Regions from separate parts of the Stenotrophomonas riyadhensis genome, predicted to be linked through region 2. Evidence: riboswitches for the same ligand, from Rfam matches in the RefSeq annotation. Region 2 holds a riboswitch; the other holds the start of a gene.

Region 1 (3,409 bases), 1.1 Mb from region 2:
CCCAGTGCCTGCAGTAGATCGGCCTGGCCGAAGATCTGCATCCAGATCGCCGTGCCGCCGAACACCGAAAACCAGAAGAAGCCGAGCAGCGTTGGTGCCAGCACCACGCCGATGACGAACTCGCGCACGCTGCGCCCGCGCGAGATGCGGGCGATGAACGAACCGACGAACGGTGCCCAGGAAATCCACCAGGCCCAGTAGAAGATCGTCCAGTCGGCCACCCAGGTGCTGGACGAGAACGGTGACATGCGCAGGCTCATCGTCACCAGCTGGTTCAGATACGAGCCCAGCGTGGTGGTAAAGGTGTTGAAGATCGCGCCGGTGGGGCCCAGCACCAGCACCAGCGCCAGCAGCAGAGCGGCCAGCGCCAGGTTGAAATTCGACAGCCACTTCACGCCACGCTCGACACCACTGAGCGTGGAGGCCATGTACAGCACGAACGCGACTGCGATGACGGTCAGTTGCAGCGGAACGCCTGCGTGCAGGCCGAACACACGCTCCATGCCGGCCGCGATCTGGATGGTGCCGAAGCCCAGCGTGGTGGCAACGCCAATTGCGGTGGCGACGACGGCGGCGATGTTGACCACGCGCCCGATCCAGCCGCGGTGATGGCGGCCGATGATCGGCTGCAGCATGTCGCTGACCAGGCCGCGGCCGTTGCGGTTGAACTGGAACCAGGCCATTGCCAGGCCGATCAGCGCATAGATGGCCCACGGGTGCAGGCCCCAGTGGAAGAACGCATAGCGCATTGAGGCGCGCGCGGCATCCATGCTTTCAGGTGCCAGCCCTTCCGGTGGCTTGCTGAAGTGCGAGATGGGTTCGGCGGCACCCCAGAACACCAGGCCGATGCCCATGCCGGCGGCGAACAGCATCGACATCCAGCTGGCGCGCGAGAATTCCGGTTCAGCGTCTTCGCCACCGATGCGCAGGTTGCCGAAACGACCGAAGGCCAGATACATCAGGAACACCAGCGCGAGGAACACGACCAGCAGGTACAGCCAGCCGATGCCGCGGATGAGTTCACCGAGGATGCTCTGCACCACGGCATTGAAGGGGCCCGGTGCAACACCGGCAAGCAGCACCAGAAGCAGAACCAGTGCGATGGAAACGCGAAACACCATGAAGGAGCTTCTCCGATCAAGGGATTGAGGGGAGCGAGCAGAGCTTGCTGCGAGGGGCCGGCGACATGCAGCACAGACCGGGCAGGGGCCGCGAAGGCGGCGAGGAAAACACCGGCCGCAGCGGCACGATGCGCGTGCACGTTACTGAACGCGATGTCACGGTTCTGTTAATGCCGATGGAGCAGCGCCACGCCATGCATGGATGAACGGCCATGAGCTGCAGTGATTTCTATGCTCTAATGCACGCCAAGAAGCGGGGGTACCGCGGCCATGTGGCCACGGTTGAGACAGTCCCTTGGAACCTGATCCGGCTCATACCGGCGTAGGGAAGCTTTGCAATGCAGCCGTGCCCGGACTCCGCCCAAGGACCGTTCGTGCGCGGTCGCAGTGCGCCGCCGCTTCGTCCCTGACCTTCCTGGACGATGCCCGATGAACGCACAGCTCTCCGCCCTGCAGCAACAGGCCCAGCAACTCTCCGAATCCGTGACCCGGCCGATACCCGGTTCGCGCAAGATCCATGTGCCCGGTTCACGCCCGGATCTTCAGGTGCCGATGCGCGAGATCGCGCTGACCCGCACGCCGACGCTGTTCGGCGGTGAAGAGAATGCACCGGTCACGGTCTACGACACGTCGGGCCCGTATACCGATCCGGACGTGCGTATCGATCTGTCCGTCGGCCTGCCGACGCTGCGTCGTGGTTGGGTGGAGGAACGCGGTGATACCGAACAGCTCGACGGCCTCAGCTCGTCGTTCGGCCGCGACCGTGAGCATGATCCAAAGCTTGATGCAGTACGCTTCCCCGCGCGCAGCCTGCCACGGCGTGCACGCGCAGGCGCGAACGTCACCCAGATGCACTACGCGCGCCGCGGCATCATCACGCCGGAAATGGAATTCGTCGCCATCCGCGAAAACCAGCGACTGGACGCGATCCGCGATGCAGGCCTGCTGCAGCAGCACCCGGGCGAGGCGTTCGGTGCCTCGATCCAGAAGATCATCACCCCGGAATTCGTGCGCGACGAAATTGCCCGCGGCCGCGCGGTGCTGCCCAACAACATCAACCACCCGGAAAGCGAGCCGATGATCATCGGCCGCAACTTCCTGACCAAGATCAACGCCAACATCGGCAACAGCGCCGTGTCCTCGGGTATTGCCGAGGAAGTGGAGAAGCTGGTGTGGGCGATCCGCTGGGGCGGTGACACGGTGATGGATCTGTCCACCGGCAAGCACATCCATGAGACCCGCGAGTGGATCATCCGCAACTCGCCGGTGGCGATCGGTACCGTGCCGATCTACCAGGCGCTGGAAAAGGTCGATGGCCGTGCCGAGGCACTCACCTGGGAGATCTTCCGCGACACGCTGATCGAACAGGCCGAGCAGGGCGTGGACTACTTCACCATCCACGCCGGCGTGTTGCTGCGCTATGTGCCGCTCACCGCCAAGCGTGTGACCGGTATCGTCAGCCGCGGCGGCTCGATCATGGCCAAGTGGTGCCTGGCGCACCACAAGGAGAACTTCCTCTACACGCATTTCGAAGAGATCTGCGAGATCATGAAGGCCTACGACGTGACCTTCTCGCTGGGGGATGGCCTGCGCCCGGGCTGCATCGCCGATGCCAACGACGCGGCGCAGTTCGGCGAGCTGGAAACGCTGGGTGAACTGACGAAGATCGCCTGGAAACACGATGTGCAGACCATGATCGAAGGCCCTGGCCACGTGCCGATGCAGCTGATCAAGGAAAACATGGACAAGCAGTTGCGCGAGTGCGGCGAAGCGCCGTTCTATACGCTGGGGCCGCTGACCACCGACATCGCGCCGGGCTACGACCACATCACCAGCGCGATCGGTGCGGCGATGATCGGCTGGTTCGGTACGGCGATGCTCTGCTACGTGACGCCGAAGGAGCACCTCGGCCTGCCCAACCGCCAGGACGTGCGCGACGGCATCATGGCCTACCGCATCGCCGCACATGCGGCCGATCTGGCCAAGGGCCACCCGGGTGCGCAGGTGCGCGACAACGCGCTGAGCAAGGCGCGCTTCGAGTTCCGCTGGGAAGACCAGTTCCACCTTGGCCTGGATCCGGAGAAGGCCAAGGAGTTCCATGACGAGACCTTGCCGAAGGATGCGCACAAGCTGGCGCACTTCTGTTCGATGTGCGGCCCGCATTTCTGTTCGATGAAGATCACCCAGGACGTGCGCGACTACGCCGAGGCCGGCATGAAGGAGAAGTCGGAGGAGTTCCGCGCTGCGGGGGCCGAGGTCTACCACCAGGGATGATGCGGAAACGGGGG
Region 2 (3,409 bases):
GGCGACGGCGCGAACACCGGCACCTGCGCGACGTGGATGTTGCTGGTGCCGACGTACTCGTTGACGCTCGGGCGCTTGTCCACGGTACGGCGGAAGTAGTCGGCACCGAGGGTCAGCTGGTGGCCGACGTTGCCGGTCTCGAAGCGGCCGCGCAGCTCGGCACGGGCCTGCTGGTTGCGGCGGGTGTCGTCCGGGCTGCGGTAGTCGTAGACGTCGTAGTCGCCATTGGGCGCGAAGTAGTTGCCCGGCACGCTGCCATCGGCGCATTGCGCGGCGTAGTAGCAACCGTAGGCGAAGGCGACGTTGTCATCGATCACCGAGCGGCTGTGGCCGACCGAGACGCGCGACTGCCAGGCATCGTTGAAGTCGTAGGTGTGCAGCGCGGTGATGTTGGTGCTGGCGATATCCACGGGGCGCTGCCACGGCTGGTAGCCGAGCAGGTGCTCGCGGTCGACGCCGCGCGGCAGGTCACGCGCGCCCAGCAGCTGGTAGCCGGACACCGAGCGCTGCGAGCTGGTCTGGTAGTTGGCATCCACTTCCAGCTTGCCGCGCTCGCCGATCAGCCAGTCGGCGGCCAGCGAGTAGAAGTTGCGGCGGCCATCGGCGTGCTCGACGTAGGAATTGCTGGAATCCCATGCGGCATTCAGGCGCAGGCCGAAGCGCGGGGTGATCCAGTGGCCGACATCGACGGCGACGTAGCGCGAGCCTTCCGAATCGGTGCCGAGGGTGGCGGTGCGCACTTCGGCCGGGCGCTTGCCGATGTAGTTGATGATGCCGCCCGGCGCCATCACGCCTGCCGCCAGGCCGGCTTCACCCTTGAGGATCTCCACCGACTGCACGTTCTCTAGCGCCAGGCGCTGTTCGCCGGCGATGGACAGCCCGTTGAAGCGGTAGCCGGTGGCGGCGTCCAGCGCGAAGCCGCGGATGGCGATGTTCTGGTAGTAGCCCACCGGTGCATAGGCATCACCCAGCGAGGCATCGTTGCTGGCCAGCTCGGACAGCGAACGCACCTGGCGGCGGTCGAGGTAATCGCGCTCGAGCACGTTCACCGAGGCCGGCGTGTCCTTCCAGCTTCCACCACCGAAGGCGTTCACGCGTGAGGTATCGGCCTTCGGTTTGCCGGCCTGCACGCGCACCGCCGCCAGTTCGGTGGGCGAACGATCGGCGCCGGTGGCAGCCGCATCGGGAGCAGCGTCGGCCTCGCTGGCATGCAGCGGCAGCGCGGCGCAGAGGGCGAGGGAGAGCAGGGTGGGGCGCAGGCAGCGGTTCATTCGGTTCGTCTTCGGACAACAAGGGAGACGAAGCGACGGCGCGCAGGTGCACCGGCCCATGACGGGGGTGTGGCTGCGGCTCAAAGCTCCCTACGCCGGTGCAAACCGGATCAGGTTCCAAGGGACTCTCTCAGCCTGGCAGATCCAGGCACCCCCGCTTCAGGTGACCATTTCACTACAAATGGTACGGATTTGCGAGCCGGTGTCCTTCAGGCTGCGGGGTCAGATCCCTTTCCGCAGGAAAGGGATCTGGCCCCAACGGTGCGCCAACCGGGTCACGCCGCCGCGTGCAGGGCCTGCAGCAGCGTCTGCCCCGGCGCGGTGCGGAACCATGCCGGGTGCCCCAGCATGAAGGGCTGCCAGGCCACGTCGGCATTCGCGGTCGAGCCGGTGATGCCTTCGAAGTACTCCACTTCGGACAGTGCGAAGTCGAAATGGACCATGGGCAGCAGGTCGGCCAGCAGGTGCACGCGTGCCGCCGACAACGGCAGTACCTGGCGGTAGCCGTCGAGCAGGGCCAGCGCGATATCGATGCGCACCGCCTCCATGCCGCGCTCCAGTTCCAGCCACGCCACCGCGTTGCGCTCGATCGCCGTGGCGAGGTCGAACAGTGCGCTGGTGGGTGAAGCCAGCCCGAAATCCAGCACGGTGCTGACCTGCCCCTCGCGCCACAGCAGGTTGGAGACATGCCAATCGTTGTGCGCCCACAGGCGCGGTTCGTCGCGCAGGCGCGTGGCCAGGCCGGCATGCCACGGCAGCACGTCGCGCTGCAGCTGCGCTTCCCACGGAATGCGCGCGAGATAGCGGGCCAGGCCGGGGCGCTCGTGCAGCCCCGCTTTGATGGCCGCGATCGGATCATCGGCGCGGATCAGATCGTCGCGCGCGACCAGCAGGTGGGTGCTGCGCTGTGGCGCGTGGTAACTGGCCGCGGCACGGTGCAGCTGGGCCAGCATGCGGCCGGCTTCGCGGGCCTGTGCGGCATCGGTCAGCAGCGACCACGACACGGCGTCGCGGTACAGGTCCTCGCCGACGCCGACCGCATGCAGCTCGAAGGTCCATTCGCCGTGTTCGAGCGCCGTGTGGCCATCGGTGGCCGCCAGCACCTGCACCACCGGTACGCCGGCGGCGGCGAGATGGGCGATGAAGTGGTGTTCTTCTTCCAGGCAGGCCGCGCTGCGCACGCTGTGGTGGTGGCGCTTGATGAACACCGGCGCGCAAGCGCCATTGACGATGGCAGCGGCCGAGAGTGGCCGGGGGCTGTGCCAGTGCGGGGGGCTGTCCGCATCCAGTTGCGGGAAGCGCTGGCGCAGCCACGCGAGGTCTGCGGCGCTGATCGGCGGCCAGTCGGCGGCGACCTCATCGTTGTTGAGGCCCTGCACGCGGTGGGAGGAAGAAGTCATGCCGCAGCCCGAGAGGGAAAGTCACATCCAAGGCTGCGCATTCAACGCCATGCGCGTGGTCAACGCAAACGGGCGGGTCATCGACCCGCCCGTCCCTGCATCGGCGCCGGCGTTGCCGATGCGCTGTTTACCAGCCGCGATGGCGGCCGCGGTCGTTGTAGTAGCGGTTGTCGTAGTAGCGCTCACGCTGCCAGCGACGGTCGTCACCGCGGTCGTAGTAGCCGCTGCGGTAGTAGCCACGGTCGTAACGGCGGTCGTAGCGATTGTCGTAGTAGCGGTTGTCGTAATAGCGACGGTCGCGGCGGTCGGAGGTGGTCAGGTTGCCGATCGCACCGCCGGCCACGGCACCGCCGACGGTTGCGGCGGGATCACCGTTGGAGAGCAGGTTGCCGGCTACGCCACCAACCACGGCGCCGACCAGGGTGCGCTTGTCCTTCCTCGACATCGCGCTGGCATCGCTGACCACGGCGACACCGGCAACCAGTGCCAGGGCCATCGCCAGACCACGGAAGCTGAGTGTGGAAGTACTGAGCATGTTCGTTCTCCTGTGAGGTGCATGCCACGCTGGGCAGGGAGGGCGTTGGGGCGCCCCGGCTGCCGTGGTGTCCACGCTGGCGTTCCAACATTGCCGGAACATTGCCTGGCCCACCGTGCGGCTTGCGCATTCATCTAGCGGCAGGCGGCATGAAGCAAGGCTGAAAGTTCAACCGTCCGATGTGCGGGGTTCAGATTCTGCCG

What was found. A riboswitch is a leader RNA that binds a small molecule or an ion and turns the genes downstream of it on or off. The one in region 2 is predicted to bind thiamine pyrophosphate.
Region 1: it holds a riboswitch for thiamine pyrophosphate, as region 2 does, so the genes downstream of both, thiC (phosphomethylpyrimidine synthase ThiC) here and SriyCCGPB3_RS00725 (TonB-dependent receptor) in region 2, are expected to answer to the same signal.

What each region holds. Positions count from the first base shown of each region.
Region 1 is NZ_CP155568.1:3,811,407-3,814,815, reverse strand. Features, by position in the region: gene SriyCCGPB3_RS17655 (BCCT family transporter) at 1-1,121, opposite strand, end outside; TPP riboswitch at 1,367-1,468, shown strand; gene thiC (phosphomethylpyrimidine synthase ThiC) at 1,551-3,395, shown strand.
Region 2 is NZ_CP155568.1:162,694-166,102, forward strand. Features, by position in the region: gene SriyCCGPB3_RS00725 (TonB-dependent receptor) at 1-1,271, opposite strand, end outside; TPP riboswitch at 1,342-1,437, opposite strand; gene SriyCCGPB3_RS00730 (phosphotransferase enzyme family protein) at 1,547-2,671, opposite strand; gene SriyCCGPB3_RS00735 (glycine zipper 2TM domain-containing protein) at 2,799-3,206, opposite strand; gene SriyCCGPB3_RS00740 (response regulator transcription factor) at 3,397-3,409, opposite strand, start outside.